DNA from 2 places in the [Limnothrix rosea] IAM M-220 genome. Region 1 is predicted to be linked to the other one. Evidence: riboswitches for the same ligand, from Rfam matches in the RefSeq annotation. Region 1 holds a riboswitch; the other holds the start of a gene.
The links. A riboswitch is a leader RNA that binds a small molecule or an ion and turns the genes downstream of it on or off. The one in region 1 is predicted to bind cobalamin.
Positions count from the first base shown of each region.

Region 2: it holds a riboswitch for cobalamin, as region 1 does, so the genes downstream of both, NIES208_RS06790 (TonB-dependent receptor) here and metE (5-methyltetrahydropteroyltriglutamate--homocysteine S-methyltransferase) in region 1, are expected to answer to the same signal.

Region 1 covers NZ_MRBY01000004.1:116,356-131,909, reverse strand. The annotation lists gene NIES208_RS03210 (hypothetical protein) at 1-17, opposite strand, end outside; gene NIES208_RS03205 (hypothetical protein) at 17-469, opposite strand; gene metE (5-methyltetrahydropteroyltriglutamate--homocysteine S-methyltransferase) at 456-2,702, opposite strand; cobalamin riboswitch at 3,200-3,344, opposite strand; gene NIES208_RS03190 (hypothetical protein) at 3,964-4,692, opposite strand; gene NIES208_RS03180 (protein adenylyltransferase SelO) at 5,177-6,880, shown strand; gene NIES208_RS03175 (GNAT family N-acetyltransferase) at 6,908-7,387, shown strand; gene NIES208_RS03170 (DUF29 domain-containing protein) at 7,556-7,996, shown strand; gene NIES208_RS03165 (cation-transporting P-type ATPase) at 8,006-10,723, opposite strand; gene NIES208_RS03160 (hypothetical protein) at 11,123-11,596, shown strand; gene NIES208_RS03155 (hypothetical protein) at 11,593-12,096, opposite strand; gene NIES208_RS18830 (hypothetical protein) at 12,108-12,275, opposite strand; gene NIES208_RS03150 (hypothetical protein) at 12,295-12,522, opposite strand; gene NIES208_RS03145 (hypothetical protein) at 12,534-13,154, opposite strand; gene bicA (bicarbonate transporter BicA) at 14,164-15,554, opposite strand, start outside.
Region 2 covers NZ_MRBY01000011.1:58,612-74,165, forward strand. The annotation lists gene NIES208_RS06775 (iron ABC transporter permease) at 1-282, opposite strand, end outside; gene NIES208_RS06780 (ABC transporter substrate-binding protein) at 288-1,544, opposite strand; gene NIES208_RS06785 (metallophosphoesterase) at 1,535-2,299, opposite strand; gene NIES208_RS06790 (TonB-dependent receptor) at 2,368-4,371, opposite strand; cobalamin riboswitch at 4,636-4,786, opposite strand; gene NIES208_RS06795 (bifunctional diguanylate cyclase/phosphodiesterase) at 4,971-7,667, opposite strand; gene NIES208_RS06800 (ComEC/Rec2 family competence protein) at 8,235-10,442, shown strand; gene gyrA (DNA topoisomerase (ATP-hydrolyzing) subunit A) at 10,597-13,233, shown strand; gene NIES208_RS06810 (hypothetical protein) at 13,367-15,115, opposite strand; gene NIES208_RS06815 (glycosyltransferase family 2 protein) at 15,151-15,554, shown strand, end outside.

The sequences.
Region 1 (15,554 bases):
GTGGGAATTTCGCTCATCAGCACCTCTCCGATCGATTCTCGCCAAGTTGAAATTCTGCCCAACGCCGTTGCATTTGGTGGTAACAATCACGGGGGGGAATCTTGGTCTGGCGGATTAAATTTATCTCGATGCCACAGTCACTGATGATGGTGATCACGATGGCTTCGGTGGGATCATAGGTGGCGATCGCCGGCAACAGGATCGAGACCTGCTCGCTGGTTAAATTAAACGCCGAGGACCGCTGCGCCACTTGCCTGTGCGGCACATATTCCTGACGAAAATCTAAAGTATCAATGCGCCAATCCATGGTGGGGGCGATCGCCTCCCGAACCTCACAAATCACCACACCTCGTCCGCCACTGAGATAACCAGCCCAAGCGGTGTACCCAAGGTGCAAAATATTGTGCTGAATAAAGCGATGTTGCCAGTGACCAGAGCGTCCTTGCCAGAGGTCATTAGGCCTTTGCATTCGCTTCCCCCCGCAATTTCTGCGCTGCCGCCACCATATTTTTCAATGCCGGGACGACCTCCTCCCAACGGCGCGTTTTTAGCCCACAGTCTGGATTTACCCAAATTTGTCTGAGGGGTAAAGTCTGAATGCCCGCCTGCAATTGCTGCGTTAACTGCTCCGTAGTCGGCACTACCGGACTATGGATGTCATAAACCCCATTGCCCACCTGATGGGAATAGCCCGCTGCCGTCACTTCCTGCAACGTGCGGTTATTACTACGGCTATTTTCAATGGAAATGACATCCGCATCAAGGCGTTCGATATCTTGGATAATGTCCCCAAATTCGCAATAACACATGTGAGTATGGATCTGGGTCTGGGGTTGGGCGATCGCCGTCGATAACCGGAACGCATCCACCGCCCAAGTCAAATATTCACCCCAATTTTCCAACTTCAGCGGTAGCCCTTCCCGTAACGCCGGTTCATCCACCTGAATCACCAGTGAACCCGCCGCCTCCAAGTCCGCCACCTCTTCCCGCAGCGCCAAAGCAATCTGGAACGCTTGTTCCTGCCGCGAAATATCTGTCCGGGGAAAAGACCAATTGAGAATTGTCACAGGCCCCGTGAGCATCCCCTTAACCGGCTTCTCCGTTAAGGCCTGAGCCACCTTAAATTCCCGCACCGTCATCGGTTGAGGGCGAGCCACATCCCCAAAAATAATCGGCGGACGCACATAACGGCTGCCATAACTTTGCACCCAACCATTGGTCGTAAACGCAAATCCCGATAACTGTTGACCAAAATATTCCACCATATCCGTCCGCTCAAACTCCCCATGCACCAACACATCAATGCCGATGTCCTCTTGGAGCTTGATACAGTCAGCAATATGGGCATCAATGGCGGCTTGATATTCAGCCTCAGTCAATTTTCCTTGCTTATATTTCACCCGTAGCTGCCGCACCTCGGAGGTTTGGGGAAAAGAGCCGATGGTGGTGGTGGGTAAAGCGGGCAGGGGCAGTTGGCGATCTAACCGCAATGTATAGGAGAGCGATCGCTGGAAATCATCAGCCGTTAATTTTTTCAGCGCAGCCTGCACCTGCGTATTCGCCGAACTAAATTTTTCAAACGCTGACCATTGGGCTTGCAAAGTCGTGAGCGATGCATTGGCATCATCCCCAGAAAGCAGCTTGGCCACCATAACCACTTCCCCTAGCTTTTGCGCCGCGAAACTCAAAACATTACGCAGCGGCTCCGGCAATTTAGTTTCTCTGGCAGCATCGTGGGGGACAAATTGCAGGGAAGCAGAGGGCTGAATCCAAAAATTTTCCGTCACCGCTTGAATGGCTTTCACCGTAGATAATACCGATTCTGGGCGAATCTTCCAGATATTACGACCATCCACAATGCCCACGCCCAACCGCTTATCGGCGGGGAAACCGTGGCGTTGCAACAATTCCAGATTATTACCCCGCGTAAAATCGAGACTAATACCCGCGACAGGCAATGCTTTTACCCAAGGATAGGCCGTTCCCAAATCGTCGAAATAGGTAACGAGGTGAATGGCTAAACCCGCTTGGGCCAGTTGCTGATAGGTTTTCGTCACAGCCTCTTGTAGATCGTTAGCTTCGCTCGTGACGAGAATTGGCTCATGGAGTTGCACCGCCGTAACCCCCATGGCTTTGAGTTGATTGAGGAGGTCACCATATAGGGGCAGTAGTTGATCGAGGTGCGCGGCAAAGTTGCCCTCGACGCGGCTCAGTTTTAACAATGTGATCGGACTCAGGATAATGGGCATCAGGCGATCGCCAAGAATAATCTGCGATCGCCCCACAGTCGCCAAAAAATCCTCAAAATTGGCTTGGGGTTTAGCATCCGCCGCAATTTCCGGCACAAGATAATGGTAGTTCGTATCAAACCACTTCGTCATTTCCAGAGCCGGTATCCCATCCCGCCCCCGCGCCATCGCAAAATATTGCTCCAACCCAGACAAATGACGAAAACGCTCAGGAATCAAACCCAGCCGCACAGTCCAATCCAACACATGATCATAAAGAGTATGATCACCAACCCCCACATGATCAATGCCAGCATCCCGTTGGGTTTGCCAATTATCCGCTTCGATCCCACGGACAATTTTCAACAAAGTTTCCGCGTCTGACTTCCCCCGCCAAAAAGCCTCCAAAGCCTTCTTCACTTCGCGGTTTTTGCCAATGCGAGGATAACCCAAAGTTGCAGTTTGAATCGTCATAATTGTAACGTCCTAAATTTCAATAAAAACAACAAAATCAATAACTTTCAAAACAAATTTTGACAAGCAAAACCGAGCCTATTCATCAATAAAAAATAGGATGATTTTGAGCACAGTCTTGCCCTTATTTTGCTACGGGTTTAAAGGAAAAATCTCCAAGTAGATAAACCCTGATGATGGCAATCTTTACTTGCCTTAGAGGTGCTATTTTTGGGGTGCGCCATATTTCGCCAAGCCATGCCACGGAGAAATGCTCCTTTGTGGGCAGAGCCTAGGGACAAAATGCCACGCACTCGATTGGGTAACCTGCGGCAAGACAAGCAAAATCAAGCACAGCAAGGATTTCAACCAATCCCAAAAAGGTCGTAAGCAGCCTAATAATCGGCAATATTCAGTCTTAGGGAGAGCCTAGGACTGGAACTTTATGTAATGACGGCGTAAGTAAAAAGATCGAAAAAAAGCTGGATTTAGCATCACCTGTACCTCGCAGATGTTATGTAACGGGTTGATTTTCGGCGGGCATTCTGACTTGGAGAATAGTATTTCTCTTTACAGTTGCGGGACAGCGGTAGATTTGCACTACTCTTTCCCCCTTGCGTCTGATGGCTGCTCCCCATCGGAACCGATAATTTATCTTACCACTTTGAGTGGAAGCTGGAAGAAAATGGTGATTTAAAGTGGTTCTTTTATGGTGGATTTTTGTGTTATTGAAATAGCTGTGGCTTTTGTTATTTTAATTTTTTCAATGATGGGGCTATTTTCTGATGGCGAAATAGTAATCTTAGGGGGAGATAAAAAAATAGAGTGTTCTTGTTTGTTGCAGATATATTGTTGTTTTCTAGGCGTTATGCCAGTTGTCACGTTTAGGGCTCAAGGCGATTCGTGAAAATCGCTAGGGCAATCATCGGCATCAGACAAATTAATCCTTGGGTGAAGGTGAGAGGTGCTGTCTTAAATAAATGCTTCATCACACTCCATTGACTAAAAAACGATTTGCAGGGCGATCGCCTTTTGTCTCGGTACAGTTTTTATTGAAAAATCTCCCTTGAAGTCCCGTCAAAAACTGGGGGCGATCGCCAAGATACTGCATGGAAGACGTTACTTTGAAAATTAAAGATTGAGTACAAGAAGCCCTTTAATTAATTGCATATGCACACAGAGTCGAAAATCAACAGCTTTGAGTCGTTGTATTTTCACTCTTTATGTTGAAATTTAATTATTTACTACGTCATTGCATTAACAATATAATCAATAAATTTATTTAAGTAGCTTCTTTAGAAGATTTATCATTCATAATGCTCCCAGCCTGAGACATTTGAATGAACATCATCAACCCGCGAATAAACAAGATTACGCCAGCCATTTCCAAGCTTTCCTCAACAGTTGTAATCATGCTATAGGAAAAATTGTTAGAGCCATATAATGCAAAAAAATAGCCCCCAATCAACTCAGTGCCGATAGCTCCTGATAGAAAAATTGAAGCTGCAAGAATAATTTTTTTACTCGTCTGATGAGGTAACATTCTCAAAAAAGGATAGAAATATGGCACTAGGAAAATAATTAAAATAATAGCTGGAATCACCCATGCAAATCGAAAAAGACCCAAGTGCTCTACGTTCAAACGACTAGTGAAGAAATTATGTACAGGTTCAATTAGTCGCTCATGAAACGAAAGCCACTCATCCAGTGACATAAAAGCAAAACCAAATCCTAATATCCACCAGTAGCGCGAGACTAATCCCCTCTTGACTTGATCATAGGCAATTATCAGAAGCAAACTCGCCGCAAAAAGTAATAAAAAAGAGGAGAAAATAGTAGGTATATTTTTTTCATTATCAACATAAAACATTGTAGACAAAATATTTTGCCATCTGTTTTGGCTAGAGAAAAATCTCATCATCTGACCAAGAATACTAGTTAAAACTAGACTTATGGATATTCCCCCTAAAAAATATGTGATTAAATTTATTTTTGCTTTACTTAAATGCATGTTTTACTATGTCTTAATAGTTATACTTAAACTGTAATTGGAAAATTCATTTCAAATATCCTGACCAAAATGCATTATAAAAAATGCATTTAAATCCTTAATCATATATTTTCATTTCTGATTCCTGCCAAAATAGCCCTAAGATTTTTATTGAATTCACATTCGGAAATAGTCCTAAAGTAGTAATTTTAGTCAAGCTCATATATGTCGGATTAATCAGTATTCTTTGTGAAATTGTTCCTAGAACATCCCTCAAGAATAAAAAAGTAGGAGTCGGAAAAAAAACAAGGATGGCGATCGTCAAGACATTGCCCTCAAAGAAGTCGTTGCTACGCTCAAAAGTTGGATGGGAGTAGCCCCGAAATAACCTCTTACACTTCCATAACCGACGAATCAGCAGATTAATAAGTGCCGCATTGAGTATGCTAGCTTCTATAAAGTCCTTAATGGAACGCAAACCTTTCCCAAAAATACGGGTGCAACAATGTCACATCCATCCCAACTATCTGCTGAACCCCGCGTCACAACTTTTGATGAATTTGTGCAGTTGGCGGATTATTCCCTGATGGATAATCTCAATGCTGATCCTGATGCCACGGAAGATGGTGACGATCGCCGCGCCCGTCAGGTTTTTTCTGGTCATTTTGTTCCGGTCAAACCCACGCCTCTCACAGAGCCGGAATATGTTGCCCATAGCAGCACTTTCTTTAAAGAACTGGGATTGAGCGATGAGCTGGCCTTTGACGAAAAATTCCGCCAAGTTTTTTCTGGGGATATTGCCCCTGCCCATGAGCCGATGCGTCCCTATGGTTGGGCGACGGGTTATGCTCTGTCGATTTATGGCACGGAATATATTCAGCAATGTCCTTTCGGTACGGGCAATGGCTACGGTGATGGTCGGGCCATTTCGATTTTTGAAGGGGTATTTAATGGCGAGCGCTGGGAAATGCAGCTTAAAGGCGGAGGTCCAACGCCCTATTGTCGTGGTGCTGATGGTCGCGCAGTGTTGCGTTCCAGTGTACGGGAATTTTTAGCGCAGGAATATATGCATGCTTTGGGTGTGCCCACATCGCGCTCCTTGACCCTGTATGTTTCTAAATCGGACACCATCAAACGGCCTTGGTATTCCGAAGATTCTTATTCCTATGAGCCGGATGTCTTAGTGGATAATCCCATCGCCATTTCGACCCGTGTTGCGCCCTCCTTTTTGCGGGTTGGTCAGATAGAATTGTTTGCCCGTCGTGCTCGCAGTAATGCCCATCCCAAGGCCTTGGAAGAGTTGCGCATGATTGTGTCCCATTTAATTGAACGGGAATACAGCAGTGAGATTGATCAAAACCTTGCGTTTACAGATCAATTAGTTGAGCTACTAAGGCTATTCCGTCAGCGTTTAATTTCACTGGTAACGAATTGGTTGCGGGTCGGTTATTGCCAAGGAAATTTTAATAGCGATAACTGCGCCGCTGGTGGCTTTACCCTCGACTATGGCCCCTTTGGATTTTGTGAAAATTTTGACCCTCAGTTTCAGCCTTGGACTGGTGGTGGCGAAAAGTTTGCTTTCTTTAATCAGCCCACCGCCGCAGAAGCAAATTTTCATATGTTTTGGCAATCGGTGCGGTTGCTCATCGCAGAAAAAGATGCAGCTCTAGAGCGTTTTGATCAGGTGCGCCGTGGCTTTGCTGAAGTGATGCAAGGGCAAATTTTAACTGTGTGGGCGACGAAACTTGGCTTAGTTGAATATCATCAATCCACCGTGAAAACCTTGATGGAGTTAATGCTCGAAACAGAGGTGGATTTCACCATTTTATTCCGCGAGTTATCCCACATCCCAGAGGATATTGCGCCACTGAAAAAGAGCTTTTATGGTAATACTTCTCCGCAACTGGATGGGCAATGGCAGGCTTGGTTAGACGGTTGGCGCGATCGCCTCATAAATGAAGGAGACTTGGCTGAGATCTCTGCAAAAATGAAACAAGTTAATCCGAAATATGCGTGGCGCGAATGGTTAATCGTGCCGGCTTACGAGCAAGCAATGCAGGGTGATTATAGTTTGGTGAAAGAGTTACAGGAAGTTTTGAGCCATCCCTATGACGAGCAATCCCAAGCAGTAGAAGATAAATATTACCGTCTCAGACCTGCAGAATTTTTTAATACTGGCGGCGTGTCCCACTACAGTTGTTCGTCTTAAAGACTCCTCTAAATGGGAACCGAGACAATGAATTACATCATTCGCCCCCTCGCATTAGAAGACGAGCCATTTCTTTGGGAAATGTTGTATCACGCCATCTATATCCCTCCGGAGCATGCTCCTTTACCGCGAGACATCATCCAAACTCCAGAACTAGCTTCCTATGTTCAAGGTTGGGGGCGTGAGGGCGATCGCGGTTTTCTTGGGAGCGAGACACAAACCAACCAGCCTATTGGTGCGGTATGGCTACGCTCGCCGCGAGCAGGACATCAGGGCTATGGCTACGTAGACGACAACACCTCCGAACTTAGTATTGCGGTTCTTCCTGAATATCGTGGTCAAGGCGTAGGGACTCAATTGCTAACTCATTTATTTGCATCTGAGTTGGGGAGGTTATCTGTTTCGTTAAGCGTTTCCGTAGGCAATCCAGCTGTGCGGCTTTACGAACGTTTTGGATTTGAGATTATTAGAAAAAGCAATGGTTCACTCACGATGAAACGAAATTAAAATGCCAGTGGCGATCGCCAAGATATTGCCATTGAATGATGATGTTATAACCCTGAAAAGCTGGGTTGAAGTAGCACTCTAGCCAGCTCAGTAGTGAAGGTCTATGGAGCAAACAAGAGTTATCGACAACTACAATAGTTGTAAGTTTAATAGTTTCTCTGTTCTACGATGACTCAAACTCGCACTACTCTAGACGTTGCTTACGACGAAGACTATCAACTTTGGTTACAACTAACTGTGCAAAAACTGCGTTCAGGGGAGTATGAGTCCGTTGATTGGGAATGCCTAATTGACGAAATTGAATCTATGGGAAAACGCGATCGCCATCGTTTGAAGAGTAATTTGATCATTCTACTCATGCATTTATTGAAATGGGATGTTCAAGCAGAAAAACGATCTGGTAGCTGGGAATCGTCGATTATCGAACATCGCCGCCGCATTATTGATGATCTCGAAGATTCACCCAGTTTAAAACCCTATCTCATCACTATTCTCGACTCTGCTTATGACACTGCTCGTCGGCGTGCTAAGGCGGAAACAGGTTTACCACTGCAAGCTTTTCCTGCGAATTGCTCCTACAGCATTGACAAAATTTTGGATAATTCATAGCTCTTCAAGCTAAGGATCAATACGATTAGCCAAAATGGCGAGAGGCAGCATCGGCAACATCGGTATGAGACAAATTAATCCTTGCTTAAACGTTAATGGTGCTGTTTCAAATAGGTGATTCATTAAACTCCATTGACTAAACACGATTTGCAGGGCGATCGCCGCCACAATCCCAATGATTAAAAAGGGCGCATTGGTAATTTCTTTAGTTTTGCCTTGCAAGTAAGAGAGCAAACTTCTACCAAGTTGGCTGATGCTGAGGAGATAAATCACCCGCGCGGCGACTAGGGCTTGAATTGCCATCGTTCGCGCGACAGTGACATCACCAGTGGTGGATTTTGCCCATTCAAACATCCCAAAAATTAACACCCAGTTAAATGCAGACACCAACAAAATTCGTCGCAATAATAGTGGGGTGATCAGCGGTTCATTGGGGTTGCGCGGTGCAGACTGCATAATGTCTGGGGATTTCGCTTCAAAGGCGAGGGGGACGGTCATGGTGATGGAATTAATCATATTTAGCCACAACACCTGCAATGACAAAATCGGTAAATCCCGCGCCAATAAAGCACTGATCAAAATGGTCATCGATTCGCCACCATTGACAGGCAATAAAAAGGCGATCGCCTTGCGGAGATTTTGGAAAACGGTGCGACCTTCTTCGACTGCGGCTTCGATGGAAGCAAAATTATCGTCGGTGAGGAGCATATCGGCGGATTCACGGGCTACCTCTGTGCCGCCTTTCCCCATGGCAATGCCAATATCGGCTTGTTTCAAGGCAGGGGCATCATTTACGCCATCCCCCGTCATCGCCACAATATTCCCCCGGGATTGGAGCGCTTCGACAAGTTGTAATTTCTGAGCGGGGGCAACGCGGGCAAATACGGAACCCGTTTCAGCGACATTGCGCAACTCCTCTTTTGCCATCGTGGCTAACTGCCTTCCTTCAAACGCAGTGGCTTCCCCTGCTGCACTTATTCCCATCCGTTGGGCGATCGCCTGGGCTGTTTTAATATGGTCACCGGTGATCATCTTGACGTGGATTCCGGCTTTTTGGCAGGCATGGACGGCGGCGATCGCCTCCGGTCGTGGTGGATCGATCATCCCTTGCAAACCGAGAAAAATTAGATCTGCAGCGATGTCTTCATGCACCACCGAATGCTGATGATGATCCACTTCTTTTTTCGCAAAAGCCAAGACCCTTAAACCCTGAGCAGCCATCTCATCAACCACCTGGGTAATGGTGCTGGGCTCTAGGGCGATTAATTGACCTTGCCCATTAAGCATCTGATCACAACGACTGAGGAGCGATTCCACCGACCCTTTCACGTAAATTGTGCGCGCTTCTCCATCGTGGAGCGTCGCCATGTATTGATAGTCCGACTCAAAGGGAATCACATCTAAACGGGGTTTTTTTGAGGCAAATCCCGCTTGGCTAAACCCGACTTTTGCCGCCGAACTGAGTAACGCCCCCTCCGTTGGGTCGCCGACCACCGACCAATCATCATCGGTCTGTTTCAGTTGGGAGTCATTGCACAGCAACCCTGCTAATAAACACTCGGCTAAGGTGTGGGGTAATGCGTCATCTAGGTGGCAACTTGCCCCTTGATCCTCCCGGGGGAAAATCTCTCCCTTCGCACTATAACCCCCACCACTAACGACATAATGCTGTTGGCCGGCATAAATGGCCTGCACCGTCATTTGATTTTCGGTGAGGGTTCCGGTTTTATCGGAACAAACTACTGTCGCACTCCCCAAGGCTTCTACGGCTGGCAGTTTGCGGATAATGGCATTACGGCTGGCCATGCGATTTACCCCGATCGCCAAGGTAATGGTCACCACTGCGGGCAACCCTTCAGGAATGGCACTCACCGCTAGGGCGATCGCCGCCTCAAACATATAAACCCAAGATTCCCCCTGTCCCAAACCAATGGCAAAGGTCAGGGTCGCCAAGGTCAAAATGGCGTAGAGGAGGGTGCGGCTAAATTTAGAGAACTTGCGGGTGAGGGGGGTTTGGAGACTGACCTGCTTTTCCATCGATTGGGAAATCTGTCCCATTTCTGTGGCGTTCGCTGTGGCAACCACAATGCCGCGTCCCTGCCCAAAGGTCACAAAACTGCCCGCATAGGCCATGTTATTCCGTTCGGCGAGGGGCGTATCAGAGGCTAAAAGTTCGGTGCTTTTCTCGACGGGAACCGCTTCTCCGGTGAGGGCAGATTCATCAATTTGCAGATTACGAATTTTGACTAACCGTAGATCTGCGGGGACTTTATCCCCCGATGCCAACAGCACAATGTCCCCCGGTACAAGGTCTTTGGAAGGGACGCGTAACCTTTGATGGTCCCGCAACACATGGGCTTCTGTGGTTACTGCTTTCGCAAGGGAGGCGATCGCCCCTTCAGCTTTAGCCTCTTGGAGATAACCGATAACGGCATTAACGACGGTAACCCCCCAAATTACGGCGGCATTTGTCCAAGATCCGAGGAACGCTTTTACCGCGCCAGCCAATAGCAAAATGTAGAGGAGAGGCTGATTAAATTGCAGTAGGAACCTGAGCCATGCTGGTTTTCCGGGTTTAAAGGTTAGTTCGTTCCAGCCGTAGGTTTCATAGTTTTGGGCGACCTTTTCTGCGGACAAGCCCTGTTCTAAATCGCTCTGAAACTCGGCAAGGACGTTTTTAATGGATTGGTCATGGTAGAAATGCCGAGGAGAATCTGCACGCGCCATCTTGATTCACTAGAGATCTATACCTATCGATATTAATAAGTTTTTCTCGCGTTTGAATCGACTTAAATTGTTGCGACCAAAACCTTTCACTCCTGTTAACGGTGAAAATATCTCTCCATAATCTATTGGCGGAATTCTGAACTTGTTGTGAAAAATTTTTAAGCAGTTTTCAAAGGGGATGATGGTGGGCGATCGCCCATAGATTTTCACAAACTATATTTTTTCTGATTGGAGCGTTATCTCATCTATCAAGTCAAGGATGACAAAATCTATTTCCTAAAGACTTAAAACCATTGCTAATCAAGCGGTAGTCGGGAAATCTCGTAGTTTTACTTCAACTTGAGATTTTGACTTAAGATAAATTAGCCCGTTACTTTTTCACCGTTACACAAAGAAAAGATGAACAAAGTTACATTGATATGTACAGCGATTGCTGGCTCTTTATTTGTTAGTATCAATCGAGTTAAAGCCCAGACCTTTGATGCATTACCATTCTGCGCAACTCACACAACAGCAGAGCATTACGATTCACACCTCAGCTTGAATAATTCTGATGTGAAAGTTGCCTTATGTAGTGAAGGATCAATAGATCCAGCAGGTTACTGCTACTATACGCCAGAAAAGTTTTTTATCTTGGTTAATGACAAGTCTAATGGACGGACAATAAAACTAGAAGAAGTCCAATATGATGTTGTTCAATCCAGTAGCGTACACATTTTCAAATCAAGTGTTGATGAATTTACTTACCAAGTAGCTGCTAGCTCAGTCTATACAGCAAATCCTTGGACTAGTTTCTCTATTTTCAAAAACGGTCAAAAAACATTTCATAATATTCGATACGGACATGAATATGGTCTTGTAGGTGACTGCTAGGCACAATCTTGAACTCCCCAAATATAGCTTCCAATACCGAGACCATTTCTTCTAAGAATTTCCATTGAACAGTCAACAAATTTTTGTGCTTTTCCATTCACTAAACCATAATCATCAACTCGATTAGGATTTGGTATATGAACATTCACTAATCCTGTCGATGAACAATTATCAAATATAGTTTGAGATAAGCTTGTTAAAAAGATAGGAGAATTAAAAATATTTTCTGCTCCACTTCCTCCAAGTGAAAGAAAAACTCTTCGAGTAACTCCAGAAGGTTGATTATGGTACTGAAAATCGTTACTGAAATATAGTTGATCTACAAATCCACCTGCGTTAGAAACCTTCTCTTTCACATTGCGTAATGCAGTTTGACATTCATCATGTTGATTTACGGCAGGACTGGAATAAACACTGTCTGGAATAATTTGCGCAGAAGTTTGAATAGGATCAACCCCTAAACAAAACAGAGCTAAAAAAGCGATAGATTGGGTTTTCATCTTATTTGATATTAGTTATTGCAATAGTCTCTTGTGCCATAGCAATTTTTTGCTTGATTTAACAAACGTCTCTGCTCACTATTGGCGGCAGTAAACGGAAGATTAATACCGGGAAAACTTTGATGTTGCTGATAGTAAACCCCTAAAGGATCTAATAAAGTTTCACCATAAGTAGTCACAGTAAGTGACTCGTAGTATTTAAGGTTGATTATGGTACTGAAAATCGTTACTGAAATATAGTTGATCTACAAATCCACCTGCGTTAGAAACCTTCTCTTTCACATTGCGTAATGCAGTTTGACATTCATCATGTTGATTTACGGCAGGACTGGAATAAACACTGTCTGGAATAATTTGCGCAGAAGTTTGAATAGGATCAACCCCTAAACAAAACAGAGCTAAAAAAGCGATAGATTGGGTTTTCATCTTATTTGATATTAGTTATTGCAATAGTCTCTTGTGCCATAGCAATTTTTTGCTTGATTTAACAAACGTCTCTGCTCACTATTGGCGGCAGTAAACGGAAGATTAATACCGGGAAAACTTTGATGTTGCTGATAGTAAACCCCTAAAGGATCTAATAAAGTTTCACCATAAGTAGTCACAGTAAGTGACTCGTAGTATTTAATGTTTTCACATTTCCAAGTTTCTGATTGACGCTGACAATTTACTCCGATAACTGTTTTGGGCAAACGTTTTGTGTAAATTACAACATCACCTTGAATATTTGGTTCAGGGATATAACGACTAAGCATGTTGCTTGGACCATAGTTAGTTTGGGCGGTAAAACTACTTTGCATCACCCAACGGGCTGTGTTATCTACATTCAGGCATCCCATTGTGAATTGAGCATCAGTAAAATTCATATTGCCAGCACCATCAACTCTTTCCCAAGACCGATTTGTAGAACATTGATAGATATTATTTTCATAAATTTTACGAATGCCATTAATCGATCCGGCTAAAGCTTCAGATGGAAATAAAGCTGTGAGTAAAATACAAAAATAAAATAAGTTAGTTCTCTTCATAATTGTCAAAAAGTTATTAAATACATCCATATAAAGATTCCATAATTATTATTGCTGCGATTAGACATAACCATACTCTAGCCAAAACAAACATTTCCGACAAATTAGTTTTACATATTTTAGAAGAAAAAATATACGTCATTATTCCCAAATATGACAAATCAAAAAAAAGTATTAATATCAGAAAAGTATCATTATATTCTCGATATCGTTCACTCAAGTCCCAAATAATAGGGTCTAGTATGATTAATGAAGTCAAAAACAATACGTTTACGATGTGGTGTTTTAGCCTTACAAAAAGGAACTTTTTTTCTAGCCACTTAGCCTGTCCAAAAAATTTGATTTTATAAATAGAATAATTGATAAGAATAATAGAGCAAAAAAAAGATATTAGCTGGAATGGAACTTCATAGTTCCCGTAAAAGTCATTACCACTAATATAAACAGTTTGAGAAAAATATAGCACTTCTATCATGCTCTAGTATCCAAAATATTGTAGTAATACTGAATTAAAATACATTTATGATATTTGTGATTAGTATTGCTAGTTTATATAAACATCATAGTAACAATTAATGTAATATCTATTTTTAAAATCTATATGAAGTTACAGCATTAAATCGAGAAATGTATGCGATGACCTGTGGAAGATTTTCGTAAGCTATAAATTCTGCAATAGTCCTAAAGCTGTGGGGAAGAAATGCAGAACAATCACCTTTCGCATCTCCGCTGAACTTTTCCTAACCTAATCAAATCATGTCAAATTCGTCATGCAGCCAAAGAAGTTGAAGAGCTGACCTAGGACAAGGTTCACGACAATGTTTAGGCGATCGCCCCAAACTTTTTTCGACCAATAAAAAATCCCCTTGCCTCTTCAATTAAAGCCAAGGAGAGAGTTGATATTTAAAAGCCAAGATTATAGTAGTTATGCCAATTTAGCCTGAAACAGAGGATACCCCTACATCCCCCTTTGTAAGGGAGACTTGAGCTTTTCAGTTATCCCATCGTTACTTAAAATGACCATATCTAGCGGTGACAATTAGGCATAGCTGCCCAGAGGAGAGTCTTGTTTATTTTCGATCAACCGGAGACCCTCTTCGAGGGCAATTAGGCGATCGCCCAGCCAATGTTGCTCCGGAATTAGACCAGCAATACCGAGTTTTTCGAGGCGATCGCGGACTTTACCCGTAGCACCCACCACAATCACTTCGCGACCAACATCCAAGGCTTCTTGGATCGCATTTTCAATCGCCAGAGAAGACGTAACGCCCAGTACCGGCACTTCTGCCAAATCGACGATCAAAACATCGTAGCTCTCAATGGCACTATGTTCACGGGCGATCGCCTTCGCCACCCCAAAAATCATCGGGCCATTCAAGTGGAACAACAATAATTTGCCATTCGCAAGGTCTAAAATACGCTTCTCCTCAGACCCCAGAACAATCTGATCATCCACATCCGTAATCGCCTTAACCGCATTTTGCTGAACCGAAGAAAGACGATCAATAGTCAGAATATTCGCAATGAAAACCCCCACACCCACCGCAATCATGAGGTCAACAAAGACAGTGAGGAGAATAACGCTATAGACAATGCCCGCCGCCTTCCAAGAAATCTTATGGACACGCTTCAAGAATCCCCAGTCAATAATATCGATACCCACCTTGAGGACAATCCCCGCCAGCACCGCCAAAGGAATACCAGAAGTGAGCGGCGCAGCCCACAGCGCAATAATCAAGAGAACAAAAGCACGCACAATGCCCGCCATGGCCGTACGACCACCCGCCTGCACACTGACCACCGTTGCCGTCGTAGCACCAGAACCCGCCACACCACCAAATAAACCAGTGATAATATTCGCGATTCCTTGACCAATTAACTCTTTGTTGGAATTGTGCTCCGTACGGGTCAAACTATCCGCAACCAAACAAGTTAACAAACAATCAATACAACCCACTGTCGCCAAAATCAACGCATTCACGACGATTAAACGGAATTCGCCAACGGAAATAATGGGTAATTGTAGCGAAGGGAGACCCGGTTTGATGACACCAATGGTGGCGATCGTTCTAATTTCGATATTGCCAAGAAATAGTAAAGAAATAACCGTTCCAATAACCAAGGCTGTGAGCTGTGGCGGCAAAATCGCTTTGAGTTTATTGGGATAAAAGAACAAAATACCTAGAGTTAAAATACCCAGACCCGTTTCCCAAGGACTCGCATTGCCAATCAAGCTCGGTAAGCTACGCAAAACTCCAAGGACACCACCTTTTGGGGTAGCTTGCCCAAGAAATGGCGCAAGTTGCAAAAAAATCAGGATAACGCCAATGCCCGTCATAAAGCCGGAAATAACGTTGTAGGGCAACATGGTGATGTACTTACCTAGGCGCAATACTCCAAACAAAATTTGGAAGACACCCGCCAACATCA
Region 2 (15,554 bases), on a different contig from region 1:
AGCTCCAGCAAAAGTGGCGGCGATCGCCCGGGGAAATCGCAGTTGCCAGATGATTTGTTGCCAAACTTCCGTTGATTCAGTCGGTCGAAAAAAAATGATTTCCAACACATGATGCATCGGAATCGTGACAGAACCCAAACATAAACTGACGCTAAACAAACAAAACCATAGGCCTATTAATCCCCCTAAAATTCCCATATAGGAAGAAGATCGCCACTGTAATAAATTAACTAAAACTGTTAGCTGACGAACAAAAAAAGATTGTTGGAGCGGGACTTTCACAAAGATTAATCAAGTTGACGATAATAAAAAAGATCGTGGTCGGGTAATAATTCTGGATGGAAAATTTTAATCAGATCAGCAAGGATAATATCTGGATTTGTTGTGCCACTTTCCCAAAAATCATTGCCCCCTTCGGGATTGAGGCGGGCGTTGGCAATATAAACTTGCTTGGTTTGACTCGCCTTTAACAGGTCGTAGCGACGATCTTCCCTGAGTAAATCGGCTTTTGTGCGCCAGTCTTGGTTGGGATTTAGCCAAAAATCAGCGTCTTTTGCCTTTGCTAAAACGGCTTCGTAGTCGAGGGGTAAACTGAGGCGCGAATCGGAATCTTGCCAGAGATAATCTGCCCCGGCATCCCGGAAAAATTGTGCGACATAGCTTTTCCCGGCGGGCATATACCAAACGCCTTGAAAGGGGGAGCCACTAAATGCTGTCGGTAACTCTGTCAGTGTCGCCGTTTTATTGACTAGCTCTTGGTAACGTTGGGCGATCGCCGCAAATTCTTGATTTGCTTTGGCTTCTTGATTAAACAATAATGCCGTAAATTTGAGCCATTCCGCGCGACCGAGGGGCGTTGATTCGAGGTGGGCAGCATCAAGCACAATAGTTTGCTCAAGGGATTTTAGGGTTTCGAAACGGCTATTTTCACCGTCATCGAGGCGATAACTTAAGATGACATCGGGTTGTAGATTTAAGACTTTTTCCGCGTCAGGTTGTAAATCGCCCACTTCTTGGATTGCTCCTGCGACGATTTTCTCGCGGATTACTTCGCTGTAAATTAGACGGCGATCGCCCACTCCGACTAGGGCATGGAGTTGCCCCAGCTTTTCGATGTGGGGCAAATAGGTAGTGGACATAGCCAAAACCCGTTGGCTCGGAATTTCAACGATAGTTGCCTCAGGATAATGGGTCGGTGCAGGTGTGCCACATTGGACAAAAACATAGTTTAAATCGACAGCGGCTTCTTCCCAGGGCTGTTTGACTGTGACGAGCTTGTAGTTGGGATGATACTCGACAGTAAATCCTTGGGCATAATACGGCTCAACTTTTTCTGGAAAATAGTCAACAGTGGCATCGAACTCCTCAACGCAATGGTCATGGGCACTCAGGGTTGGTTTTTCTGTTGCTGACTGGCAAGCTGATAATAAAATGCCAAAACTAATAATAATTAAAGCCGTTTTAGAAGGCCAAAAATATTGTTGCTTTGGAATCAGTAATTGAGGCGATCGCCAACATTTTAAAAATGTAAAACTTAAAACCATTGAATGCGCTGTACCTCCGTCGTAACTGCTCCATTATCTTTAAGGTCAATTACTCTAAATCCCGGTTGTTGCCAAAGCTGAATTTCGCCTTCGATCTCCCTACAGTGGGCTGGAGTGACCTGTGTGCAGGTGGCAGGAGTCCCGAAAAAATAAATGCCATTTTGCCTCACCGTCAGCTGATGGTGGATATGTCCAAAACAAACAACTTTTACTTGGGGATATTGTCTGATTATCTCGTGAAAAGCTGACGAATTTAAAACAGACATTTGTTCTAGCCAATCAATGCCGGTATCGACGGGGTGGTGATGCAGGGCGATCGCCGTTGGTTTTCCCCTATGGGCGTTAAGTTTATCTACGAGCCAATCAAGTTCTGTTTTTGCCAAAGTCCCTTCACCATATTGAGCATTTTCTAGGCAAGAATTTAAGAGAATAAAACACCAATTTTTGTGCTGAAAACACTTTTGCGCATGAAGATATTGGCTGGATAATGCAGACTGCATCCGCTGAAAATTATCATGATTTCCCGGTAGCCAGTAAGCCGGAATTTTCGTCTGATCAATTAAATTTTTGAGGTGTTCATAGGCTGCTTTTTCACCATTGTGGGCTAAATCTCCAGTTAAAAGAATTAGTTCCGGTACTACTTTTTTTACTGTCTTTAAAACTTTTTCTAGTGAGTACCAAGTTTGGACACCTCTCATGGCATCTTCCTTATCAGCAAGGAGGTGAGTATCTGTGATTTGGGCAATTTTGACCATGTTATTTAACCCAGAGAAAATCAAGTGCCACTCACCATGCTAGCAAGTGACATTTTGACGATTTTTACTTAGCGAAACGTTGCATTAACGCCAATTTGGAAGCGACTGCCGACACCGGGAAAATCTCCAGAGAAACCAGAAAAAGTAATGTAGTCCTCTGCGAGGATATTTTCCCAACTAGCTGTGAGATTAACATTGTCAGTAATCGCGTAACGGGTACGAAGATCAACCGTTGTATAGGATTCTAGAGATGCTGTATTGGTGTTATTGGTTAGGCGATCGCCAACATGTTTGACAAAAAGTCCAGCATAAAAACCCTGTGGATTTTCATAGGCAATACCAATGTTAAAAAAATCAGTGCCCGCAAATCTCACTTCATTACCGATCACTGAAGCATTCGAATCCTCAAGAATCTTAGAGTTATTCATTGTGTAATTAGCAAACGCATACACCGAATTTGACAATTGGACAGTAAGTTCAGCTTCTAATCCTTGGTTACGGGCTTTACCTAAGTTAAAAGGTGTAAAGGTTGGGTCTAAAACAATGGCATCATCAATCGTGTTGTTAAAATACGTTAAACGGAGCAAAGCATTGCGACCAAACTTTTGATCAATACCAATATCAAAGCTATTGCCAATTTCAGGTTTTAAATTGGGGTTTGCACTGCCGGGAAAAAATAAATCGGTAGAAGTGGGGGTACGAAAGTTCCGTGCATAATTAGCTCGGATACTTGTGTTTTCTCCTGCTTGCCACAGTAGACCGGCACTTGGGGAGGTAAAGGATCCTTCAGCCAAGCTGTTGAAATCTTGTCTTAAACCAAGAGTTGTTGTGAGTTCTGGCGTTATTCCGGCAGTATAGTTGGCAAAAATTGCCCCTTGACTTAAGTTGCCGTCATATAAAGTCCCAAAGGCATTTTTCGCGACGATGTCTTCAGAACGGTAATCAAAGCCGTAGGTGATATTTTGATTTTTTGCAAATTGCCAATTGTGCTGAATTTGTCCCCCAAAAGATTCATTTTCAGTGATAAAGGTGAAGGGGAAAGGACCCGCTGGATTTTTATCTAGATTATCTGCAAAATCTGCAAAAATTCTCGTGATTAATGTGGAGTCATCACCATTTCCTAAGCGTGAGTCTAACTGGAGTGAAAGTAACCAATTTTCCACTTCAGCAAATTGCTCAAGGGCTGGGTTGGGAAAGCCTCCCGGCACACCAATATCTTTGTCTGTGTAAAGACCGTTAAAGCTGAGTTTATGGCGATCGCCGAGTAGACTTGTCGCTTGAAAATTGAGATTTTGAATCTCTGCTTGGGCATTTTCCCTAGTACCAGATAAACCCAAATTTTCTAATTTAAAATCAAAATCATTTTCTGCTGCAGTGCGATTATAAGCGAGACGAACTGTAGATTTTTCACCACCATAATTAACCGCAACTTCTTGGTTGTTGTAGCCTAGTGTGCCGATTTCACCGCCAATTGTTGCGCTCCATCCCCCATTCAATTCAGGCTGACGGGTGACAATATTAATAACACCACCGATTGCACTAGAACCGAATAAAGTCGAACTGCCGCCAGGCAGTAACTCGATGCGCTCAACGTTGCTAGTGGTTAAATTTGAAAGATCAAATGTCCCTACATTAAAAGTATTAATGGGACGACCATCAAGCAAGATCAGAGTTTGAGAATTTGAATTAGCGCCCCTGAGTATCTGGGCACTCTGTGCGCCAAGCTGAACTCCTGCGGTACTGTCAACAAAAACGCCGGGAAAATATTTCAAAGCTTCATTGACAGTGCGATAGCCTTGAGCTTCGATCTGTTCACGATTGATTACATATGCGGGGCGGCTAGAATCTTGGACGGTTCCTTCTTGACGGAAAGGTGCGTAAATGGGTTGGTTAAGAATTTCATCGATAATCGAAAACTCGAAATCGAAGTTCTCTGCTTCATTGATGGGAATAATCTGGACTCCTTCTGGGGTCTCATCAACTAGAATTTCTGGGGTTTCGGTCTGGGCGATCGCCGCGACATTACTTGCTACAAGAATAAGAGTCGCAAGGGGTAAAGATTTGATTTTCATTAATACAGAATAGAAGCTAAATATTGATTTTTGACTAGGGCATTCCGACTCACCTAAAACATCTTTTTCACCTAAGCTCTAAATAGAACAAAAGTAAAAAAAACGAGATGATAAAAGAAAAATAAAGATAAAATTCTAAATGTTTCTGGAATTAAAAACGACAGCAGAAACGCGATTCAGAATCATAAATTGTCAAAAAAAGTCGTACTTGCAATGGCATGCAATAAGAGTATTTCATCCGTACCTCGCAGATGGGAATAAATAATATGTATGGGTCTCTCGGCGGGCATCCTGACTTAGAAGCTAGCATCGCTAATCTTCCTTACAGTTGCGGGACAGTGACGGATTTGCACCGTGCTTTCCCCTTTACTTTTGCCGACTGATCCTCGACAAAACCGATGAAGCCATTATTATACAGTAGGCGATCGCCTTTTTTTGAAAATCCCAGTTTAAGAGAGATGTAGAAGCGAAATATTTTTTCTCTAAATAAATCGCCACCTTCATTAAATATAAAAAAACATCAGATCCTTTTATCGAAATCAATCATGCCAGATTGAAACCATTTGCTCTTTAGACTAGATACCAAACTATTATTAAAATTAGATTTTATCCCGTAGAAAATTCGGCACTTTTTTTCCCTCTAAAGGCCGACTAAACAAATAGCCCTGCGCCACATCACAACCTAATTGACGGAGCATCTGAACTTGTTCTACCGTTTCTACGCCTTCCGCAATAATGCCATGGCCTAGATTATGTCCCATATCAATCATTGACCTCAATAAAACTTGAGATTTGCGATCAATAGCCATGTCGTCAATAAAATATTTATCAAGCTTGAGATAGTCTACGGTGAGATGTTTTAAAGAGGCAAAGGATGAAAAACCCGTACCAAAGTCGTCAATGGCAATGGAAACACCTAAACTTTTTAGCTGCTGGAAAACTTCTAGGTTTTTAGGATTTGTTTGGACAACGCTTTCTGTCACTTCTAAATTTAAATGTTTGGCCTTTATTTTTGTCTCTTCTAAAAGATGTTGGATAAACGGTACAAAGTCATTATCGAGAAAATGCTCTGGCGATATATTGACAGACATCGGCGAAACAGCAAAACCTTTATGATGCCAGCTCGCTACTTGCTTACAAGCTGTTTTTAAAACCCATTCCGTTAGGGGTTTAATCATGCCAATCCTTTCTGCTGTGGGAATGAAATCTTGGGGGGGAATATTACCTAGTGTCGGGTGATGCCACCGCGCTAAGGCCTCAATACCGGCTATCTTTCCTGTTTTAAGGTGAATTTGAGGTTGGAAGACAAGATACAATTCTTTTTTTTCGATGGCTTGTCTTAAATACTGCTCAATCTGGAATCGATATTCGGCCTGTTTGGTGAGTTCTGGTTCGTAGAAAACATACTGGTTTTTGCCCTTTGCTTTTGCTGCATAGAGTGCGGTGTCTGCGGCTTTGAGGAGGGTGGCAAGGTCTGTGCCATCTTCCGGAAAATTAGCGATGCCGATGCTACAGGCTGGTGTGATGTATCTGCCGCATAGTTCAAGGGGGTAGGAAATTTGTTTTAGGCAACGCTGGGCGATCGCCGCCGCAGAGTATTCCTCCTTTTCCATGTCCCTAAGAACAATACAAAACTCATCACCACTGAGACGGGCGACAAAATCCAACTTGCTGCAAACCACCTGAAGACGTTTTGCGATTTCTTTTAGTAGTAAATCTCCCGCATCATGACCGAGGCTATCATTCACCCCTTTAAAATCATCTAAATCGATGTATAGCAAGCTAAAACGATGGTGATAACGTTTATACCCCTGAATTGAGGCTTCAACGGTTTGGTACAAATGGGCTCGACTGGCCAACCCAGTCAGGATGTCTGTGTATGCTAGTTGTCGGATACGTTTTTGGGCATGATCCCGCTCCATGACAATACTTGCCAATCGCGCCGCAGAAATTAAATCATTCAATTCTTCTTCATTGGGTAGAGCCGGGTGATTGTAATACATCCCAAAGGCTCCTAATACTTCACCTGAAGAACTTTTAATAGGTTCTGACCAGCAACACCGTAGGCCATGGGGCAGGGCTGCGGACTTTAGCTTTGCCCATTTTGGATCTGTCTCAATATTTTCCACCAGTACACGTTTCCCTGTATAGGTCGAAGTGCCACAGGAACCTACTTCTGGGCCATTTTCTAGTCCATGAACGGCCTCACAATATTCCTTCGGTAAGCTTGGTGCGCCACCATGTAGCAATCTGCCATTTTCTAGTTCGAGCATGGAGCATCTCAATCCTGCATGCTGCCCTTCATATAACAAGGCAATTTCGTCGTAGATTGCGGGTGCGGGTATACCTGTCGCAATCATCTTCAGGATTTCTGCATGTTTATCGTCAAAAAGATCTGCTTTTTTTCTTTCCGTAATATCAACGTGGGTGCCGACTAGGCGGATAGCTTGATTGTCTAAGTTGCGATGGACAAGGAATGCCCGAGAAAGGACATATACAATCTGGCCATCTTTGTGCTGCATCCGCATTTCTGCTTCAAAGGTATGGGCGGTGCCAGCAATATAGGCTCGTATTTGTTCTAGGACTGGGGCTTTATCCTCTGGGTGAACCAAATTTAACCAAGTTCTAAAGTGGTGTTCGAGTTCATGGGGCTCATAACCGAGCATGCTTTTCCAGCGCGGTGAATAGTACACTTCGTCTGTTTGTAAGTTCCAGTCCCACAGACCATCGTTTGCGCCACGCATGGCTAGGGCAAGACGCTCTTCACTTTTTTGCAGTTTTAGCTCTGATTGTTTACGGATGGTCACATTATGCCCGATGCCTAAGATCCCGAGTAAATTACCGGCTTCGTCGTATAAAGGGCTTTGGGTGACTTCAATGACTTCACAATGTCCGTCGTTAGCGAAAGTGGCTTGGTTTTCTATGACATAGACAATGGGGTCTAGGGCGATCGCCTCCTCGGCATTTACTTTTAATAAATCTGATAAGTTTGGCGCTTTTAAAGTGGTGTCCGACTGCCCTAAAATGTCAGACTCTGGAATACCAACAAAGTCGACAAAGCGTTGATTGCAGAGGAGATATAAACCATTGGAATCCTTCAGCCAAATTAAATCTGGGCTGTTTTGAATTATTTTGTGATACAAAGCATTTTTACTTTGTAATGTTTCAAGGAATTGTTTGGTGATGGCTGGATTGTTAAAATTTAGTATTTTGGTTAATATTTCCTGATTCGCATTTTCTAACATTTGAAAAGATGATGTTTTTGATGATTGGCGATTAGGGAAATGGGAAGTCATAGCTATTCAGAGTTGGAGCTTTATCGGCTATAGCCTGCCTAAGCTGAGCCTACGGACGCAAAGGGGGAACATCGGTTTGGGACTGATGCTTGTGTACTAGGAAGTTTATTGTGAGCCATTCGGGAGACTTTAGATTTGGAAAATTAATATTTTAAAATGCTTTGTACTTTTGAGTTTACTGCAATATATCAAGTCTCTTTCTGGAGTTTGATTAGTATTGCCAAAATCTTTATGAAGTCCCTAAAAAATCTGTTTTAAGTTTTCAAGACTCCATGGGATGGCTGATGTCAAAAGAGTATATGTATGCTTGTCTTTTTTTTATTTTGGATTTTCTGAACTTAGGAAATTGATGATATTGAGAAAGTTTTCTTGGGCAAAGTAATGGCTTCCTTGCTCTTGCTTCTATGTCAAGTCAATTTTTCTTTATTGGCTTTTCTGTCGGTGTAGGCGATCGCCGAAAGTAATAATGACTGTAAAAAATCTTGCTACTTTTACGTCTCAGCGGTCATGCTGTTGTAGCTTTGACATTATGAAAAGCATTCTTTAAGAAGTTGGCGACGAGACTCTATGAATATTAATCGCGGTGCGCTCCTCTGCTTAGGGTATGTACTGGGTTTATTTCTGACTTGTCTGTGGGGCGGTATCAATGCCAATCCAACTAGCTTGCAATGGGGTTTGGTCTTAGGGGCGATCGCCGTACTGACTGGCTGTGCAAGTTGGATTTTACCTAAGTACTTCTTTCAACTGCGATCGCCTTTTTTGTTAATAACAGGATTAATTGCCTTATTGGCTGTTGGTTATTTTCAGCTACGTACACCACGATTGTCGGCTGATCCTGTTTTTCAGCTCACTCAAACCGAACCTGCCCTCTTGAAATACCCCGTTGAAATATCGGGTACTGTGATTAGTCAACCCCGCCAAAAAAGTACTGATAAACAAAGTTTTTGGTTGTCTTTAGAAAAGATAAAAACGCAATTCGAGCAGTTCCCAACAAAAGGTAAATTATATGTCACTTTAAATGAAGTCGAAAAAACCATTAAGGTTGACAATAAAGTTTCTTTAAAAGGCCGCTTGTATCAGCCAAAGTCCGCTAAAAATCCTTGGTCATTTGATTTTTCAAAATATTTGCAAAAAAACAATACTTTCTTCGGCTTTACAGGGTGGGAAATGATGAGTTCCCAGTCCCCACAAATAGGATTCTCTAAAATTAGAGAAAGAATGATTAATGTTCACCAAAAATTTCTAAATCACGATCAAGGAGCATTACTAAGCTCGATGGTTTTGGGACGAAAGGCTGTAAATTTACCGGAGCCTATTTATGATCTTTGGGTAAAAGCGGGCTTAGCCTATACCATTGCCGCATCAGGATTTCACGTTTCCTTGTTATTAGGATGTACTCTCTGGCTGATCAAAAAAAAGCCGAAGAAAACACAATTTCTGGTTGGCATTAGTATTCTGTTTTTCTACATTTTATTAACTGGCTTTCAACCCTCTGTTCTGCGGGCTGCATTGATGGGCGTGGCGGGGCTACTCGCTTTAGTCTTAGATCGAGCAGTAAAGCCACTAAGTTTATTACTTTTAACCGCAACAATCTTACTCTTATTTAATCCTTTATGGATCTGGGATTTGGGTTTTCAACTCAGCTTTCTTGCGACATTTGGCTTGTTAACCACTTTAGAACCTATTCAGCAGAAATTAAGTTCTATTCCGAATGCGATGGCGACGGCGATCGCCATTCCGGTGGCGGCGAGTATTTGGACATTACCTTTAATCGCATTGCAGTTTAATGTCATTGCAACCTACAGTATTCCTCTGAGTATTTTGTTAGCTTTGCCCATCATGATTGTCAGTTTGGGAGGCATGATTAGTGGTGCAATTGGTTTATTTATCCCTTTTCTAGGTGCGGCGATCGCCTACATCGTTGGCTTCCTACTTCAAGGGATGGTAATTCTTGTCGAAAAAGTTGTTGAACTGCCAGCTAGCAACCTTTCTATTGCTTCTTTACATTGGTCACAACTAGCCATTATTTACGGTGTAATGCTAATAATTTGGTTGACACCTTGGGGGAAACGTCAGAGCAAAGTCCTAGGATTTGGTTTATTTATTTTATTTGTTGGATTTCTAACTTTCAAGCACTATAATACGACGAAAATCACAGTTTTTGCGACGAAGAACCAACCTATATTAGTAGCTCAAACCGCTGGCAAAAGCATTATTATTAATGCAGAAAAAAAAGACATCATTCAATTTTCTTTGACCTCTTATTTGAGACGAGCAGGTATCAATAAAATTAATGCTTTTGTTGAGTTAAATCCTGAGAATTTATCGACTTTCAAGCCAGAAGTCTTTCCTGATTTTGAAATCACTAAAATGTTTGTCCTTGCTAACCCTGAGGAATTGCCACAAAAGACACAAATCCTAAGTACCTTTGAGTTAAAAAGATTTAATAATTTGAGATTTCAGTTGCTACAAGAAACGCCATTATTGCTTGAGCTAAAATTAGACAATCAAGCCTTTTATATTCTGGGCGATCGCCAGACCGATGACCCACCACTAATCGATATATCAAAGGGCTATTTAATCACAAACCCCAAAAACATTGATCTCCAACTATGGGAAACCCTACGACCACAACAGGCGATCGCCATTGGCTCCCGCCGCGACCATTTCCTTGCCCCAAATCCCATCGTTTATTGGACAGAAGAAGATGGCGCAATTCAATGGACTCCCAAGCAAGGATTAATTTCTGTTGCACCAGAACGATCTAACCCCTAATCTCCAGCACTGTAGCCTTTAGAGGCCTTAGAAAATATGGTAAAATAATCACTTATCAAGTAAATAATTTCGAGCAAAAAAGAGTTGATTTTTGTCCTTCTTACTCTTTTTTTGTGGTTATTGACCCATTTCAACGTATCGGAGCCGAAAACCTATGACCTCCCCACAGGAGCGCATTATTCCTACTGACCTGAGCAATGAGATGTCTCGCTCATACCTCGAGTATGCAATGAGCGTGATCGTTGGTCGGGCCTTACCGGATGCGAGGGATGGTTTGAAGCCTGTTCACCGCCGCATTCTCTACGCGATGTATGAGTTGGGATTGACACCAGAACGTCCTTTCAGAAAATGTGCCCGTGTCGTCGGTGAAGTACTCGGTAAATATCACCCCCACGGCGATACAGCCGTTTACGATGCCTTGGTGCGCATGGCTCAGGACTTCTCCATGCGAGATCCGCTGATCAATGGCCACGGTAACTTTGGTTCCATTGACAATGATCCCCCAGCGGCCATGCGTTACACCGAGAGCCGCCTCCAGTCCCTGACGACCAATGCATTATTGCGGGATATCGAGTCTGAAACCGTTGATTTTGCGGATAACTTTGACGGTTCCCAGCAGGAGCCTGTGGTGCTTCCGGCTAGAATTCCCCAGCTCCTAGTGAATGGCTCCTCTGGTATTGCGGTGGGAATGGCAACGAATATTCCGCCCCATAACCTTGCCGAAGTGATTGATGCGACAACAGCTTTAATTCATAATCCTGAGATTACGATTCCGGAGCTGATGCAGTTTATTCCGGCTCCTGATTTTCCCACGGGTGCTCAGATTTTAGGTCGTTCTGGTATTAAAGATGCCTACATGACTGGGCGAGGATCCATCACGATGCGAGGTGTGGCAGAAGTTGAAACTCTGCGCCAAAACGGTCGTGAAAAGGAAGCAATTATTGTCACGGAGCTGCCCTATCAAACGAATAAAGCTGCTTTGATCGAACGCATTGCCGATATGGTCAATGAAAAGCGTCTCGATGGTATTTCTGATATTCGCGATGAGAGCGATCGCCAGGGGATGCGTATCGTGATTGAGCTGAAGCGAGATGCCTATGCCCAAGTTGTTTTAAATAATCTCTATAAGCACACACCATTACAAAACAACTTTGGTGCCAATATGTTGGCGCTGGTGAATGGCGAACCGCAATTACTTAATCTGAAGCAATTTTTGCAGGTCTTCCTCGATTTTCGTGTGGAGGTGATTACCCGCCGGACGCAATATGAGTTGCGTAAAGCCCAAGAGCGCGACCATATTTTGCAGGGATTGTTGATTGCTCTAGAAAATCTTGATGCAGTTATTGCCTTGATTCGTGGTGCTGCGGATTCAGTGACGGCGCGGACAGAATTGATGGAGGGCTATGAACTGAGTCAGCCCCAAGCTGATGCTATTTTACAAATGCAGCTGCGTCGTTTGACGGCTCTAGAGGCCGATAAAATTCAGGCTGAGCACGAAGATTTACTCACTAAAATTATTGATCTTCAGGATATTTTGGCGCGTCGCGAACGTATTGAGTCCATTATCGAAGATGAGCTCACTGAAATTAAAACCATCCACCAGAGCGATCGCCGGACAGAGATTGTCTTTGGTGGCGGCGACCTCGAAGATATCGACCTCATTGCCAACGAACGTTCTGCGATTTTACTGACCGAGCAGGGCTACATTAAGCGGATGCCAGTGGCGACCTTTGAGGCGCAAAACCGTGCCACGCGCGGTAAAGCAGCAGCCAAAATGAAAGAAGACGATGGCGTTGATCACTTTCTCACCTGTTGTGACCATGACCATGTGTTGTTCTTCACAGACCGGGGGGTTGTTTACTCGCTCCACGCCTACCAAATTCCCGAAAGTTCCCGCACTGCAAGGGGTTTGCCCGCCATTCAGCTATTGCCTATTCCAAAGGAAGAAAAAATCACCTCGATGATTCGGGTGAGCGAATTTACTGAAGACGAATATTTGGTGATGCTGACCCAAAATGGCTACATCAAAAAAACGGCGTTATCTGCCTTTGCCCGTATTCGTTCCAATGGTTTGATCGCGATTTCTTTAGAGGATGGCGACCAGTTAAATTGGGTACGTCTGGCTCGTCAAGAGGACAGCATTATCGTGGCTAGTAGTGAGGGTATGGCAATTCATTTCCAAGCTGATAGTAAACAGCTCCGTCCCCTTGGCCGTGCAACCCGTGGTGTGCGGGCGATGAAGCTTAAATCTGAGGAGGATCATCTCGTCAGTATGGATATTGTATCGGCGCAAATTACGGCGGCGATCGCCTCATCGGAGGAAGCAGAAGAGGACGATGACAATGAAAGCGAAGAAATCCTTGATGAAGTCGACCAGGGTCCTTGGATTATTGCGGTCACCAATAGAGGCTTCGGTAAGCGCGTTCAAGTTGGTCGTTTCCGCCTTCAAAACCGTGCAGGTGTTGGTTTACGAGCGATTAAATTCAAATCAAAAGGCGATCGCCTAGCCTCCCTACGCATCGTAAATTCCGGTGATGAACTAATGCTCGTGACTTCCCGCGGCATCATGATTCGTCAGGCTGTAGAGTCTATTTCTCTCCAGTCCCGTAATGCAACAGGTGTCAGAGTCCAGCGCCTTGATAAAGAAGATGCTATTGTGGCGGTTGCCCTTGTGCCCGAAGCGGCGGAAGAGGATCTAGAAGCCATTGATGCCAGTGTTGAGGCAGAAGCTGAGCAAACAGTTGACGATGGCAGCGCGTCCGAAGTTATTCAAGCTGCTGAAGAAGAATAAAAGCGCTATTCAGCTTTGATTTATTTGTCGTTTTAATATTTAGGCTTAATATTTAGGCGCGTTGCAAACTATGCTACGCGTCTTTTTGATGAGCAATAATAATTTTCCCTTAAAAACCTTAACCACTAAGCTGTCATGAATTATCAATTTCGGCGGCAAGAATACATCGAGAATCAATCAGACTAATATCTTTCTCTGTAAAAACTATACATTGTGTTTCTAGTCTTTGTAGAGCTGGTAATTTATTGGATGACTCTAAGGTGGCGATCGCCTGATTTGTTTCCGGTTGGAAATGATTTAACCAACCATTATTCTTAAGATAAGCAGCCTTAAAAACATCGTCACTTATGAGCCATAAATCTACACTTGATTGAGCAATAAAACTCTGTAACTCTTTTAGATCAGTTGTGAAATGGGCGGCGATCGTATCTTTCGCTCTCTGGCGAAAACGATTGTAATAGCCTGTGTGATAGGGAATACCATATTCTTCCCCGATAAAAACACTTCGATTCGTAAAACTTGGAATATTATTGACTTCACTAACCACCGAGACAATAACTGTATCTTTTGACGTTTTTTCTAAGAAACTATAGAGCTGACTATATTGACCATAATGATAGCCCGTTACTGGAAAATCCTGATCGATCACCGGTTCAACTAAAATCAGAAAACCCAAGATTAAAGAAACTAAAATTGGACTAACTTTAAAAAAAACAACCGATCTATTTTTGAGAATTAAAAAAAACTTTTGAATGACAATAACAAAGGTTACTCCTGAGAGAAGAGTAATGGCAAATCGTAAGGTATGGAGAGTATAACGGCTGGGAAGATAAAGTTTAAAAAGAAGTAAGTGAGCTAATATAAATAAAGTAAATCCAGAGATTATGAGCTGAAAAGTAATGGATAAGTTGTTAATTTCTTTTGACAACTTAAATTTATGTTTAAAAACTAAGACTATGGGCAATACAAGCGTTAGATAAGCAATATTTGGTATTAACGCTGAAGTGATGCGAATCCCTGTGCGACTACCATTAAAAACATAGTCCCATACAGTATGTTGAAAAAAACTTGTTCGCCCTCCTGCCTCAAATTCAGGCAGCTGTTGAGCTTGGGCTAATGTAATGACTGGCTCGAATTCAGAACTGCTCAAAGCGAGAGGTAATAAAACAAAAAAAGCAATAAATAAACCAATAATATTTAGTTGTAAGTCGGATTTGTCATGGTTGATTTTGATTCGTTTATTTTGAATTTGGAAACATCTCAGAGTTAGAACACCTGATGCTACGAGTACGAATGATGGATAAAATAATCCTAGTAAAATAATTCCCAACCAAGAAAACACAAAAGATTTTCGTATAACTCCCCATAGAAAAAGAATAAAAATGGGAATTAAAAAAGCCTTTGCTGTACCCGAGCTTAAACCATCTTGCATCCAGAGATTTTGATTGAGGGCAATGGATGAAAGAAAGCCTGCTAGGGGAATATTGAGGATTTCTAAGCAGAATAGATAAGCTGTAAAGCTGGTTAATATCCCTAAAAGTATTGGGATGTAGTGGGAGACTGTTATCGGGTTAAATGAAACTTTTGCTAATACCCAGTAGATAAACTTAACGCCTTGGGGAGAAATATTTTGGTAATAGTCTGCGATTAAATCATTAGGAAATAAGGCTGGATCAAGAAAACGCGCCATCCAGAAAATATGTTGCCTTGCATCGTCTTGAATCCAATATTCTGCTCCTGAAGCTTTGGCGATCGCCATACAAGGATAAAGAATACCAAAGAAAATCGCTGCGGCTAACCAATATAAGCTGCGCGGCTCGTACCAATTTTTAACTTGTGAAAAGAAAAAAGTATCTAAAGTTTTTGAATGATTCGAACTCATTTATACTTGGATGGTTATAGTAAAAAAATGAAAATATGTCGGTTCCACAGCAATCGCCCTCTCTAGATGTTTTAGGTGGTGTATCTATTGTTATTCCAGTGTTTAATGAAGAGGAGGCGATCGCCGCAACAATTGAGCAAATAAATGGTATTTTTGCTGATACCAGTCAAGTTTATGAACTGATCATTGTTAATGATGGCTCCACTGATAATACAGCTCACATTCTCAAAAAACAAACTAATATTTCTTTGTTTGAGCATCCCGTAAATCGTGGCTATGGTGCAGCTTTAAAAACTGGTATTGTTCATGCTAAATATGATTTGATTGTCATCACAGATGCGGACGGCACTTACCCAAATGAGCGACTACCTGATTTGATTGCCTTAGCTGAGCGTTTTGATATGGTTGTTGGCTCCCGCACTGGTGAAAATGTTACCTA